Regions from separate parts of the Peribacillus sp. NPDC058002 genome, predicted to be linked through region 1. Evidence: riboswitches for the same ligand, from Rfam matches in the RefSeq annotation. Region 1 holds a riboswitch; the other holds the start of a gene.
The links. Region 1 has a riboswitch for lysine ahead of ACFVSH_RS00015 (amino acid permease). Riboswitches for the same ligand answer to the same signal wherever they lie in the genome.
Positions count from the first base shown of each region.

Region 2: linked by a shared signal. The riboswitch ahead of ACFVSH_RS04895 (aspartate kinase) and the one ahead of ACFVSH_RS00015 (amino acid permease) in region 1 are both predicted to bind lysine.

Region 1 is NZ_JBHVQU010000001.1:586-9,807, forward strand. It holds gene ACFVSH_RS00010 (LacI family DNA-binding transcriptional regulator) at 276-1,238, shown strand; lysine riboswitch at 1,494-1,679, shown strand; gene ACFVSH_RS00015 (amino acid permease) at 1,775-3,226, shown strand; gene ACFVSH_RS00020 (glycoside hydrolase family 13 protein) at 3,266-4,945, opposite strand; gene ACFVSH_RS00025 (Ger(x)C family spore germination protein) at 5,031-6,113, opposite strand; gene ACFVSH_RS00030 (GerAB/ArcD/ProY family transporter) at 6,110-7,210, opposite strand; gene ACFVSH_RS00035 (spore germination protein) at 7,234-8,745, opposite strand; gene ACFVSH_RS00040 (YhcN/YlaJ family sporulation lipoprotein) at 8,906-9,222, opposite strand, start outside.
Region 2 is NZ_JBHVQU010000013.1:47,368-52,716, forward strand. It holds gene sdhA (succinate dehydrogenase flavoprotein subunit) at 1-378, opposite strand, end outside; gene ACFVSH_RS04885 (succinate dehydrogenase cytochrome b558 subunit) at 449-1,057, opposite strand; gene ACFVSH_RS04890 (YslB family protein) at 1,442-1,912, shown strand; gene ACFVSH_RS04895 (aspartate kinase) at 1,975-3,207, opposite strand; lysine riboswitch at 3,296-3,472, opposite strand; gene uvrC (excinuclease ABC subunit UvrC) at 3,534-5,306, opposite strand.

The sequences.
Region 1 (9,222 bases):
GATTTTACGCATTCCATGTGCATTGCCACTCATTTTTTCAAGGAAATTGCCAAGTACGCAAATCCCAATTCAATTCCGCAAAGCACAAAAAGGGTGATTAGGGTTTGAAACATCATGGTCTCCTCCTCCTCTAAGACTTAAAACAATCTTAAAGGATGAAACCCATACCAGAACAAGACCTTATTTGAAGAAATCTTCAGCAGCCCCACACTGTTCTCTTGCCCTGAAATGGGTTTCATACTGTACAATATAAAAAAAGAAAAAACGGTGATACCATGACAAATATTAAAGAAATAGCTCAATGTGCCGGTGTATCTGTCTCAACAGTGTCCCGTGTATTGAATGATCATCCATATGTAAGCCCAGATAAAAGAAAGAGCGTCTTGGAGGCCATCGATCGTTTGAATTATACGAGAAACATAAATGCCATTCATCTTTCAAAAGGTAAAACCAATCTTATCGGCATCATCATCCCCTTCAACAATCACCCATATTACGGGGCAATCGTTAACGGAATCACTAAACAGGCTAATGCAATTGGCTGTCATATCGTCATCTTTCAAACAAATTATGACAGAGAGAAGGAAATCGAGGCTTTTAATATGCTGCAAATGAAGCAGCTCGATGGCATTATCGTTTGTTCAAGGATTTCGGAAATGAAAATCCTTTTGGAATATCAAAAATACGGACCGATCATTTTATGTGAAGATACGGCCCAGGCTGAATTCTCATCCATCAGCATTGATCATTATGCAGCTTTCTCCTGTGCCCTTGAGTACGTGATTGCTAAAGGATATAAGAAAATCGGATACAGCCTCGGCCGTAAAAAGAGCAGAAATAGTTCCCATCGTACAAAGGCCTTTACCGATATCATGAGTAAACATCAACTGATAAACAATAAGGAATGGCTGTTTGAAGGCAGTTATCACATCAAAGACGGTGAACAATTGTTTCAGGAATGGAATTCGATGATGGATAAACCTGAAGCCATCATCATCACGAATGATGACACGGCGGCTGGCTTCATTCTTACCGCTAAGAAATCAGGTATAAGGGTCCCGGAGGATGTGGCCATTCTCGGTTTCAATAATGATAGCCTGGGTGAAATGCTCGACATCACGACCATTTCCCTGCCGTTGGAATGGATTGGGAAAATGGCGGTGGACCTATTTGAGAATCCTGAGCTGGTCAAACATGTAAAACTGGACTACGCCCTTATAAAAAGAAGGACCGTTTAATGATCTCCATGCTTTATTTTGGTATATCGCCATTTGAATTCTTCCTTGCCGCCATCATTCATTAACTAGGAAAAAATAACCACATAAAATAATCATTGCGATATTCATGAGATTATTTTATAATTTTGATATAGTAAAGTTTACTCAATTACTAGCAATCTATTAGCGATTGCATGAATTTCATGAGAACTATCGTCTGACGTCACTTACAAGCTGGCGCAACGATTTTAGAAAATTGAATACTTCCTCATTTACCGATGAGTTAGAGGCTGCAGCTTATAAAAGTAAAACGGACGAGATTCTGGAAAATTCAAGACTCCGTTTGAAAGGATAAATTGCCGAAGTAAGGGTATATTCCATGTATATTCTTGCTGGCGGTGTTACCGAACAGGAACACCACTGTCACGCTTTTTCAAAAAAGCGTGGGGAGCTATCTTCGGAAGGATAAACGGGTTTATTATAAACAGCCGTCGATCTTTTTCGACTGCTGTTTTTTATTTTTCGTTCCCTTCCAATAAAAAGGAGTGTAACATCAATTGTCAAATTCACAATCAGCATCAAGCCCTACTGAACTGAAAAGGAGCCTGAAAGCGCGTCATTTAATGATGATTTCATTAGGTGGAACGATTGGAACAGGTTTATTTTTAGCAAGTGGCGGTGCCATTCATTCAGCCGGTCCCGGCGGTGCCTTGGTGGCATACGCAGTCATCGGCATCATGGTTTATTACTTAATGACAAGTCTTGCAGAAATGGCAGCGTTCATGCCAGTGGCCGGTTCATTCCGTGTCTATGCATCCAAATTCGTCGATCCGTCTTTCGGTTTTGCGATTGGTTGGAACTACTGGTATAACTGGGCAATCACCATTGCCGCTGAATTGGCAGCCGTTGTCTTAATTATGAAGTTCTGGTTCCCGGATAGCCCTTCAATTATCTGGAGTGCCATTGCATTAATCACTATGTTTCTTATCAATTATATGTCAGTAAAAGGTTTCGGGGAGGCAGAATTCTGGTTTGCCATGATCAAAGTCGTGACAGTCGTCATTTTCTTGATCACGGGTGTCCTGATCATTCTCGGGATCATGGGTGGGAAAGACCCAATTGGATTTTCAAATTTCACAATGGGTGAAGGTCCCTTTAACGGTGGGTTCTTTACGATCCTGGGCGTATTCATGGCTGCCGGCTTTTCATTCCAAGGAACGGAATTGCTTGGAGTGACTGCTGGTGAAAGTGAGGATCCAGAAAAAAATATCCCAAAAGCGATCAGATCCGTTTTCTGGCGCATCATCTTATTCTATATCCTTGCCATTTTTGTAATTGGCATGATCATTCCGTTTACCGATTCACGATTATTGAGTGAAGATGTTGCCGTAAGTCCATTCACGCTTGTATTCGAACGGGCAGGCCTTGCATTTGCTGCATCCATCATGAACGCGATCATTCTATCATCCGTACTCTCTGCCGGTAACTCTGGCATGTACGCTTCAACCCGTATGCTATGGGACTTGGCACGTGATGGGAAAGCACCGAAATTCCTAGGCAAGTTAGATAAAAGAGGAGTACCCGTGAATGCACTTATCGTGACTTCTTTAGTAGGCTGCGTTGCATTCTTAGCTTCATTTTTCGGTGACGGCGTCGTTTATATCTGGTTATTGAACGCTTCAGGCATGGCAGGATTCGTCACCTGGGTCGGGATCGCGATTGCCCATTATCGGTTCCGCAAAGCTTACGCAGCTCAAGGCCTTGATATGAATGCTTTACCATTCCGGGCAAAAGGCTTCCCATTCGGGCCTATATTCGCACTTGTCCTTTGCCTTATCATTATCATCGGACAAGGCTATCAAGCTTTCAGCAGCAATGGGATCGACTGGAATTCAATGTTTGTTTCCTACATTGGCTTAGTTTTATTTTTCGCCCTATGGCTCGGCTATAAAATCAAGCATAAAACGAAAATCATTCCCCTGAAGGAATGTGACCTTAAATCAAAATAATGCGCAAAGGACCTGTTCTATGGAGAACAGGTCCTTTTTTCATTTCAAATGATAAACACGGCATTCATATGGACGCAGAGGTTTGCTGGAGATTCCTTCTTCTTCCTGATCATAATTGCCTATCAGCCTTGTGGCTGAATATGCATGCAGTTCTTCAGGCAAAGTATAGGAGGCCTCCTCTTCTTTAAAGTTACATAGCACCAGCAGCTTTTCTTCTTCAAACGATCTCGTGTAGGCAAATATTCGTTCATCATCCGGCCATAGCAGTTCAAAACGGCCATAAACGACGATTTCATGTTTCTTTCGTAATTGGATAAGTTTTTTATAAAAATGAAAAATGGAATTCGGATCATTATAGGCTTTTTCTGCATTAATCTCTGGAAAATTGGGATTAACCTTAATCCAAGGCGTCCCTTTCGTGAATCCTGCGTTCCGGGAGTCATTCCACTGAATCGGTGTCCTCGCATTATCCCTGCTTCGGGCGTGGATGGCTGACATCATCCTCTCTTTTGACCAGCCATGCGAATCGACGAGTTCTTCATATGAATTCAATGTTTCGATATCCCGGTAATCATCGATGCCCTCAAATGCAACATTGGTCATGCCCAGCTCTTCCCCTTGATATATATAGGGTGTCCCTTGAAGCATATGAAGGCAAGCTGCAAGCATCTTTGCGCTTTCAATCCGATACTTTCCATCATCACCAAACCTTGAGACAATCCGGGGCTGATCATGGTTGTTCCAGTATAAACTGTTCCAGCCATCCCCCTCCAAACCAGTCTGCCACTTGGAGAGAATTCGCTTTAAATCGGTAAGCTTCCACTTGTCATTACTCCATTTCCCTGCCGGCCCGCTCCCCAAATCCATATGTTCGAATTGAAAGACCATATGTAGCTCACCACGATCTTTACCTGTGAACAATTGCGCCTCCTCCGGTGTGACGCCTGGCATCTCCCCAACCGTGATCACGTCATGTCCAGAAAGTGCCCGTTGATTGATTTCCTGCAAAAACTCATGTATGCGCGGGCCGTTCAAGAAAAAGGGGCTTCCATCGCCATACTGTTTCCCATGATGAACGGATCCATCTGAATAGCTTTGATCTTTTGAAAGGAAATTGATGACATCCATCCGAAAGCCATCGACACCCTTATCCAGCCACCAAGTCATGATGCTATAGATCTCTTCACGGAGCTTAGGATTCTCCCAGTTTAAATCCGGTTGTTTCCTGCTGAATAAATGTAAATAATATTCATCGGTCCCTTCATCATATCCCCATGCTGAACCTTTAAAAATGGACTCCCAATTATTCGGTTCTTTTCCATTCTTTCCAGGTTTCCAAATATAATAATCTCGCTTCGGATTATCTTTTGAGGATCGGGATTCCTTGAACCACGGATGTTCATCAGAAGAATGGTTGATCACCAGGTCCATCATGATCTTCATTCCACGTTCATGAACCGCCTTCAACAACCTATCGAAATCAGCCATGGTCCCGAATTCAGTCATGATCGATTTATAATCACTGATATCGTACCCATTGTCATCATTGGGAGATTGATAAACAGGGGATAGCCATATCACGTTCACGCCCAGCTCTTGTAAATAATCGAGTTTCATCAAAATCCCGTTTATATCCCCTATCCCATCTCCATCACTATCCATAAAACTCCTTGGATACACTTGATACACAACTGCCTCTTTCCACCATGCTTTGTCCATGTCTTTCCCCCTCTTTGGCCGCATTGATATGATCATTACACCAATACCCCTATTATAAAGGGAAAAACTTCAGAATATTCTCCTTTTATTCAGCTATTCCCGTTTGAATCATTTCAATATCCAGATCTACCTCGATTGGAATATAAGGATATGCCTTCTCCCAATGTTCCTGATTGAAATTTCTTGTTTTACTTTTAGCATGATTACCGATTGCAATCGGATCGATATTGTTCTCCTGAAGCATGGTTACCATCTCATTTAATTTTTTTCCAATGACATGCTCGGCCCTGGCCTCTATTTTATTCAGGTCGACCGCTTTGCCCAAGTCATAGCCTTGGACCTCCAGCAGACTCGCTTTTAATTTCACTTCAATCCTGACCTTGGGGTCTTGATTTGCATCCGAAATATGATAATGGACACGTGACTCCACGTTATTGATATCTGTAAAAACATTTTCCTTCCACTTAATTTCATAACTCCCCATCTTAAAGTTTTCAGTAAGGACTTTAAATAAAAATCCGTCCTCATAAGGAATATATTTGCCAATATAACGATCCTTTTTAAACAAGGCGATCCCTTTTACCCGTATTTGATCCCCTGCCGTTTCCAATAAGGGCAAGACCGGGTCGATTCCTTTACCATGACATGCATATAAATACCTGTGAAGATCCACATTAGGCAAATTAGTCTTTATATTCTGTTCGATCAGCTCTTTCGCTTGAACCCCTGGAGTTTTAATCAACTTCGGCTCCATTTTAACTACATCCTCCGCTTTGCCATGAACGATCGCTAAATACAAGTTCCTTCCCACCATGGGGTCACGCCTATATGTATCGACATAATCATTCAATCCATTTCCTGCCAATTTTTCACCATAGAGAATGACCGTCAGTCTACCACCGACAATCGGGAATGGCGTTTTTGCATTTTTCTGCTGGCGGGTTGCCTTTATATCATGGGAGACCGCTTCATATACTTCTTTACCTAGATTTGCTTGCTCCCCATGCTGAGGCACGCTGACAACGACCGTAGCTTTGATTTTTTTGCTTTCGGCATCATCATAACCTACGACTTCAGCAATTAAAATATCTTCTAATATTTGTTTTTCCACGCCGCAGGACGTCATCAAGAAACCTGCCAATATTATCAAGATAAGTCGGATTTTCACGATTTATGCCCCCTGACTTTATAGACAATCGACTGCCATATGAATAAGAGAGGAAGATACAAATAAACGATATAAAAACCAATTTCCGAACTTATCGTGTTAAACTTATCGATTCTATAGCGGTTATCCATGAAAGTGCAGGAAACTAAAATGATCAGCAGAATGAAGATCAACATCTTTCTTTGCCTTAGTCCAAATACTCTTTTTGCTGCCCTGCTCGCTGCCCAAACCCCTATGCAAACATTCGGCAGCACCATGAACAGCCAAACGGAAATCCCTATGTATTCGAACCTTTCAATGAATGGAAGGTCAACAATTTTCCATAACGTCAAGGTTGCCCATATTACATCTTTCAGTTGATCTTGATGATAGTAGGCTAATGAAACGATGATGGATACTAAATATATCGCCATAGTAAACACTGCCCCTAAATGGGCCCACTTTTGAGATTTTTCGGGGTCTTTAATGAAAGGGTAATAAATAAGGAGTAATTCAAAACCAAGGTAATTCAGGGTCATTTTCTTACAGGCCTTCATGATTTCCAAAAAGGAATGATCAAGAAAAGGACCCAAATTTTCAAAGTGGGCGTACTTCAATGGGAAATAATTCAAAAGGAATAATGGCGATCCGATAATAAGCCCGATTATGCAAAAACCGGTGATGACCCTGAACCCTCCCTCCACAAAACTATAGACGAGAATAAGAATGATGGTTATTAGCATCAGGATATTGACACCAGGGAACATCCAAACCTGAATGACTTCTAAATAAGTCCTGATAAGAATGACGGAAATCATTATAAAGTAGAGGATGAATAAAACATTGAAAGCACTTCCGACCCATTTACCGAACAAATCCTTGTGGATGGCGACCAAATCAAGGGTTTGGGGACCCCTGCCTAAAAGCTTGAAACACATCCAAAGCAGAACATTTACGATCAACCCTGATATGAGTACAGATAACCATGCGTCTTGACCAGCCTCTTTCGCTATGACCCGTTCAAACCCCAATATCCCTACCCCAATCTGCATGCCGGGCATGAGGAAAAAAACAAAAAATGGAGATATTAGTTTAGTTTCATTTGGTTTGACTTCCATACCTTCTCACCGCTTTCTACACCTTATTCATCAATATCACTATGGGAGTTTCGCTCTTCCGTCTCCTTCCTTATCCTTAGTGGATTTTCCGTCCGCAGAAATTGCGGGCGTTTTTTCTGCTTTGAAAAAGGGAGACGAATGAGACTGTCTTTAAAGTCATGAATTCTTAATGGGTAAAGCGGGTCTAAATAAGGGCTGCCAAGCGAAGTCAATTTCAATAAATGGCTTAAAATGAATGCACTGCATAAAGCCATTCCAAACAAACCGTATAACTGGGCTGCAATTAGAAAAGGAAAGCGGATAAGGCGGATGGTATTACTGATTTGGTAAATCGGCACCGTAAATGAAGCCAAGGCAGCCAAGGCGACAAGCATCAGTAAGACATTACTGACAAATCCAGCTTCCACAGCGGCTGTACCGATGACTATACCGCCAACAATACCAATGGTGGAACCAACTTTAGCAGGCAGCCTGACCGCTGCTTCCCTCAGCAATTCAATTGTCCCTTCCAGCAAGATGGCTTCCAAGATCGGAGGAAACGGGATCACTCCCCTGGATGAAATTAAGATTGGCAGCAAATCCGTTGGAATCACTTGATAATGATAGGTTAAAACGGCAACATACAGAGGTGAAGATAAAACGGAAAACAGCACTGCGAAAAGCCGAATCAAACGGAATGAGGTGCCGAGATTCCAAATTTGAAAATAATCTTCAAATGATGAAAAGAACGAAATGATGGTGTTTGGACCAACTAATGCATGTGGAGATCCGTCCAGCATGATTCCGATTTTCCCTTCCGATAAAACACTGGCCAGATGATCAGGCCGCTCCGTATCAATCAGTTGCGGAAACATCGAATTTCGATTATCCGTGATCATCTGGCTTACAAACGAAATATCGACGATCGTATCATAATCTATATCATCTATCCTCTGTATGACTGTATTAACGATCTGTTGATTTACTACCCCATCTATGTAGAGTACCGCTAACCTTGTTTGCGAGATGCTGCCGACCCTTAATTCCTTGGACTGCAAATCAGGAGTGGGCAACCGGTTACGAATCAGATTCAAATTCGAATCAAGCGATTCAACAAATGCCTCCTTGGACCCAACGACCGTATACTCCGACTCTGGTGTGGAAATTTGCCTTTTCACACTATGAACACATGGAATCAACAAACACATTTCATCATCTTGCTTGTATTGAACCATGATTGTTCCTGCCAAAACCAACCTTTGAATGTCTTTTAGATCAGCCGTCAATTTCATATCTTCAATCGGAATATCACCTTTTAATTGCTTAAGATCCTTCTTTGGTTGATTCGACATGACAGCCAATACTTGTTCATGAAGCTGTTGTACACTAACCAGTGAATTGAAGTAGGAAATAGTGTAGCCATCATCATTCGGGAATTGGAAGGTAAGAAAATCATTAGATGCTTTAAACTTTTTAAGGAGTTCCTGAAAATCCTTGGAAGTAACCTGAAAGGATGCTGCATCCATTTTCCTCCCGCCCTTAAAAAACCTCACCATCCCACCCCCATTTCCATCTTAAAGTTTTTCGTTCATTCGATTATTGTAACCACCCTATTTAAAGTTAGTCATGATCCGCCGATATCTTTAAAATTGGAAAAGACCTATCCGGAATCCACCGGATAAGCCTTTACGTTTTAATTCTTTTACTGAATACCAATTACCTTGGACTTGGAAAAATGCGTGTTACTAGATCACGGAACTCATCAGCGAATCCTGCAACGGGTTTTCCATTCTGAATATCATTCGCATACCCTTTTATCCTTTGAACAAAGTCCGGGTTTGTCGACACATAGACTTGGTCCACGGATGGATCTGCTCCCCTTACTGCATCAGCAATCCTATCTTTAAGGTCATTTGAGATATCCTTATCCCCGCCGTCTTTCAATACTGCCCCTACATAGGCATTATTTTCAGTAACGATGACACTTGCGTTACTTACTTCCTTCAAGGCTTCGACCCGGTTTGAGATATCCT
Region 2 (5,349 bases), on a different contig from region 1:
GAATGCTGTACGGCTATGTTGAGTACCACCGAAACGACGGAAATCAAGAAGACCTTCCGGAGTACGGTTGAACATTACACCCATACGGTCAAACATGTGGATGATCGATGGTGCTGCTTCGCACATCGCTTTAACCGGCGGTTGGTTAGCCAAGAAATCTCCGCCATAAACTGTATCGTCGAAGTGGATGTATGGAGAATCCCCTTCACCTTTTGTATTTACTGCCCCGTTAATTCCGCCTTGGGCACAAACTGAGTGAGAGCGTTTAACAGGCACTAAAGAAAATAAATCAACCTGTTGTCCCAGCTCTGCTGCTTTGATCGTAGCCATTAATCCAGCTAGACCTCCACCAACGATAACTATTTTACCTTTACCCAATTCTGTCACTCCCTTATTTCCATTAGCCAAGCTATGTTTTTCCTAATACTTATAAATGAACTCTATCTTCTTATACGAAAGCGAAAATTGCACTAACTCCGATATAAGAAAGAAGAACGAAAACGATCAATGTAAAGTATGTCATGATTCTTTGCGATCTTGGTGAAACTGTCAGACCCCAGCTCACTGCAAATGACCATAATCCATTAGCAAAGTGGAAAATTGCTGAGATAATACCGACAATATAGAACCCGATCATGAATGGATTAGAGAAAATTTCCGCCATCATATCGAAATCAACTGTTGCCCCTAGAGCTGCTTGGACTCTAGTTTCCCAAATGTGCCAAACAAGGAAGATCAAAGTTATGATTCCAGTCAAGCGTTGCAGCATGAACATCCAGTTACGGAAGAAGCTAAATCTCCCCAAATTGTTTTTTGCTGTAAAGGCAATATAAATTCCGTATACAGCATGGAAAAGGATTGGTAGATAGATGACGACCCATTCAACCAAAAGCTTTACGGGCGTAAATTCAATCAAATGAACTGCCCCATTAAAAGTCTCTTCTCCTTTTGTTGCCATAAAGTTTACCGATAAATGAAAAATTAGGAATAGACCAATTGGAATTACTCCTAGAAGTGAATGAAGCCTGCGATTCCCAAACTCACGATTCTTTGCCACTAAGTGCCCCCCCTTAATTTGTGAAAAATCATGCAAAGATAATCTGGTGGCTACCTTTTATCTCCGCGTGAAAATATAGTATAGAGTCAAAAAAACTCCTCTATACTTCCTTTACAATTATGTGACATGTCCATTTTACTCCTGACTTCAATGTGCGTCAAGAAAACGGATACAAGAAATCTCTTTTTCAGAATAGATTTTATTGGATTAAATTGTCAATTTTTAATCTATCAAGTATATATTTTGGAGAAATTACAAATTAATCTATTAATATCCCGCTATAATTTCTCATTTTTTTCCATTTGCTATTTAAATAAATAAAAAACAGTATAATTTGAAAAAGAAATACGTTTATAATAGATTTACAGAAAGAGGCGATAAATTATGAAAAAAAATATTGCTGCTGCGATAGAAGAAGAGATTCAAACTGAAGAAATTCAAGCTGAGGAATTCAAAGTTCCAGCTTTCGGGTACGAATTAATCAGAGAAGTTCTATTGAACGATGTTCTCGGAAAAGACTCTAATCAAATCCTCTATTGGGCAGGTAAACAATTAGCAAGAAAATTCCCGTTGAATGGCGATCAGGAAGTTATTGAATTTTTCCAAAGCGCCGGATGGGGCAATCTTGAAATCATGAAGTATACGAAACACGAGATGGAATTATCCCTGACGGGTGAAATAATCAGCCGCCGCTTGGACTTACACCCTGATTGTCACTTCCAGCTTGAAGCCGGTTTCCTTGCCGAGCAGTTTTCACTGCAAAAAAAATTCCTCAGCGAATCAACGGAAGAAATCAAACGCCGCGCAAAAAAAGTGATATTCACCATCCAATGGGATCCCAGAGATCCAATCTAATTAGCCCTTAAAACAGACTTACCCTTTTTACCGGAAGTCTGTTTTTTATTGGACTCCTGCACTTAAGCTAGCACATTTGCATGCTGACCAAGTTTAAATGCTTCATGAAGGGATTCAACCGCCTTCACCATTTCCTTTTCATTGACGACAGTCGAAACTTTAATTTCCGATGTGCTGACCATTTTCACCTGGATGCCTGTATTGGCCATCACTTCAAACATCTCGGCAGCCACACCGGGGTTGGATACCATACCAGAACCGACGATGGACACTTTGGCCAACCCGCTCTCCGTTTCGACCCGGTCGAATCCCAATCGTTCTTTATTATTTTCCAGCACGATCAAGGCCGCTTCCGTATCTCCACTTTTTGTGGAAAAAGATAGATTGGTCGTATCCTCGGCTGTCATGCTTTGAATGATGATGTCCACATTGATCCGGTTTTTCGCAAGTGTCGTGAAGATTGTGGATAATGCACCAAGTGATTGGGGCAAACCATAAATTGTGACCCTCGTAATACTGTCTTCAAAAGCAATGCCGCGTACAATTAAGTTTTCTTCCATAGTTGCTTCCTCCTCAATGATCGTTCCTGATTCTCTCTCCATGCTTGAACGGACTTCAAGCGGAATTTGATAATTTTTTGCATATTCGACAGCCCTTGGATGGAGGACGCCCGCCCCTAGGTTGGCAAGTTCCAGCATTTCATCGTAAGAAATGGATTGGAGTTTTCGCGCGCCTTTTATGTAGCGTGGATCCGTTGTGAAAACACCTGTTACATCCGTATAAATATCGCATCTATCCGCATTCAGAGCTGCAGCGATGGCAACCGCCGTCGTATCTGAACCGCCTCGCCCCAATGTAGTGATTTCCCCATTTACATCGTTCCCCTGGAAACCGGCCACGACCACTATTTTCTTCTGTTGAAGCTGAGCTTGGATCCTTGAAGCATCAATGTTTAAAATCCGGGCATTCCCATGAACGGATTCCGTTTGCATGCCAGCCTGCCAGCCAGTATACGAAATGGCTTCATGCCCTTCTTCAATCAATGCCATCGTTAACAGGGAAATCGTTACCTGTTCCCCAGTGGTCAATAGCATATCCATTTCCCTTTTGCTCGGGGTTCCGGAAATATCACGGGCCATGGAAACCAATTGGTCCGTTGTTTTCCCCATGGCTGAAACAACGACGACTACCTCATTTCCATTCTCCGCTTCCTCGATTACCCGATTGGCAACATTTTTGATTTTTTCTACGCTACCGACGGATGTTCCGCCGAATTTTTGAACGATTAATGCCATCCTCATGCACCCTCTCTACTTTTTAGGCAATAAAAAAAGCAATGAGAAATATCTCATTGCTGTGATCACATATCCAATACTGTAAACACAGTGAGATAGCTCTCCAGGGTATAAACCCTGACAATCCGCCATTTATTAAATGTCGGACCAGGAAAACAAGGTATGAGTCTTGTCTTCCTTCGGCGTCATCCCCTTTCAAAACCTTTCATGGAAGCTCATACTTCTCCAGGTCTTTACTCTTGAATTCCGCACCTCTATCAGCACTTTTAAGTTGTCTAGTTAAAAATTCCTTTTAATCATAGCATAGTGATTTATCGGTAGCAAGATTATTCTTGTAATTTTCTAACGATTCCCTCGGCTACCCCTTTTGGCATTCCAGCTTCCATGATTTCCTCGACTGTTGCCTCTTTGATCTTCTTCAATGATCCAAAATGCCTTAATAATTGCTTCCTTCGTTTTTCCCCGACTCCTGGAATATCATCAAGCTGGGAGTGAACCGCATTTTTCCCGCGTAGCTGGCGATGAAAAGTAATCGCGAACCGATGCACTTCATCCTGAATTCTTTGCAATAGGTAAAATTCCTGGCTCCGAGAATCAAGAGGTACGATTTCAAGAGGATTTCCGATCATCAATTGAGATGTCCTATGCTTTTCATCCTTAATGAGACCTGAAAGCGGAATCTCAAGGCCCAATTCATTCTCCAGAATATCCCGTACGGCTTCGACATGTCCCTTTCCGCCATCAATGATGATCAAGTCCGGTAGCGGCAGCCCTTCTTTCAATACTCGTGAATACCTTCTTCTGATCACTTCACGCATCGATTCATAATCATCAGGTCCCTGGACTGTTTTGATTTTATATTTTCGGTACTCTCTTTTTTCCGGCTTCCCATCAATGAACACGACTAAAGCGGAAACAGGGTCACTTCCCTGGATATTGGAGTTATCGAAAGCTTCAATTCGATGCGGGGTGTAGATGCCCAGTTGGTTCCCGAGGTTTTCCACCGCATTGATCGTTCTTTCTTCATCCCTTTCAATCAAAGAGAATTTTTCCTGAAGGGCGATGGAGGCATTTTTATTCGCCAATTTAAGCATGTCTTTTTTCGCCCCCCTTTTGGGGTGAATCGTTTTGACCCCAAGCAGCCCTTCGGCCATTTCGGCATCCACTGATTCAGGGAGCAAGATTTCCTTTGGTTTAAAATGGTTCGTAATCTCGTAAAACTGTCCCAGGAATGTAAGTAGTTCCTGTTCGGGTTCATCATAGACCGGAAAAAGTGAAACATCCCTTTCTATTAATTTACCCTGCCGGACAAAAAATACCTGAACACACATCCACCCTTTATCATAGGCAAAGCCAAATACATCCCTGTCGACGAAATCGGTCGTCATCATTTTTTGCTTCTCCATCGTAATATCAATGTGGGCAATCTTGTCACGGAACTCCTTGGCCCTCTCGAAATCGAGCTCTTCAGATGCCACTAGCATTTTTTCAGTCAGTTCTTTTTTTATTTCAGTATGACCGCCGTTCAAGAACCGGTTGATATCATCCACCATTTTTTTATATTCCTGTTCCTCTACTTCATATACACATGGGGCCAGGCACTGGCCAAGATGATAATAGAGACAAACGCGATCTGGTAAAGTATTGCATTTTCTTAGGGGATAGATGCGGTCGAGCAATTTTTTCGTTTCGTTAGCTGCAAATGCATTCGGATAAGGACCGAAATATTTCCCTTTGTCTTTTTTGACTTTTCGCGTAATGATTAGACGCGGGTGGCGTTCCGCAGTCAGCTTGATGAAAGGATACGTCTTATCATCCTTTAGCATGACATTATATTTTGGGTCATGTTTTTTGATTAAGTTCAGCTCTAAAATAAGAGCCTCGATATTGGAAGAGGTGACGATGTATTCGAAATCCTCAATCTCATTCACGAGCCGAAATGTTTTTCCATCATGAGATCCCGTAAAATAAGATCGGACACGATTTTTCAACACCTTCGCTTTGCCTACATATATGATCGTTCCCTGACGATCCTTCATTAAATAACAACCAGGTTGATCGGGAAGAAGGGCAAGTTTATTCTTTATTTGTTGATTCATGATTCAGCCTCCTGTTCTCCCATTTTTACAATCATTATATATC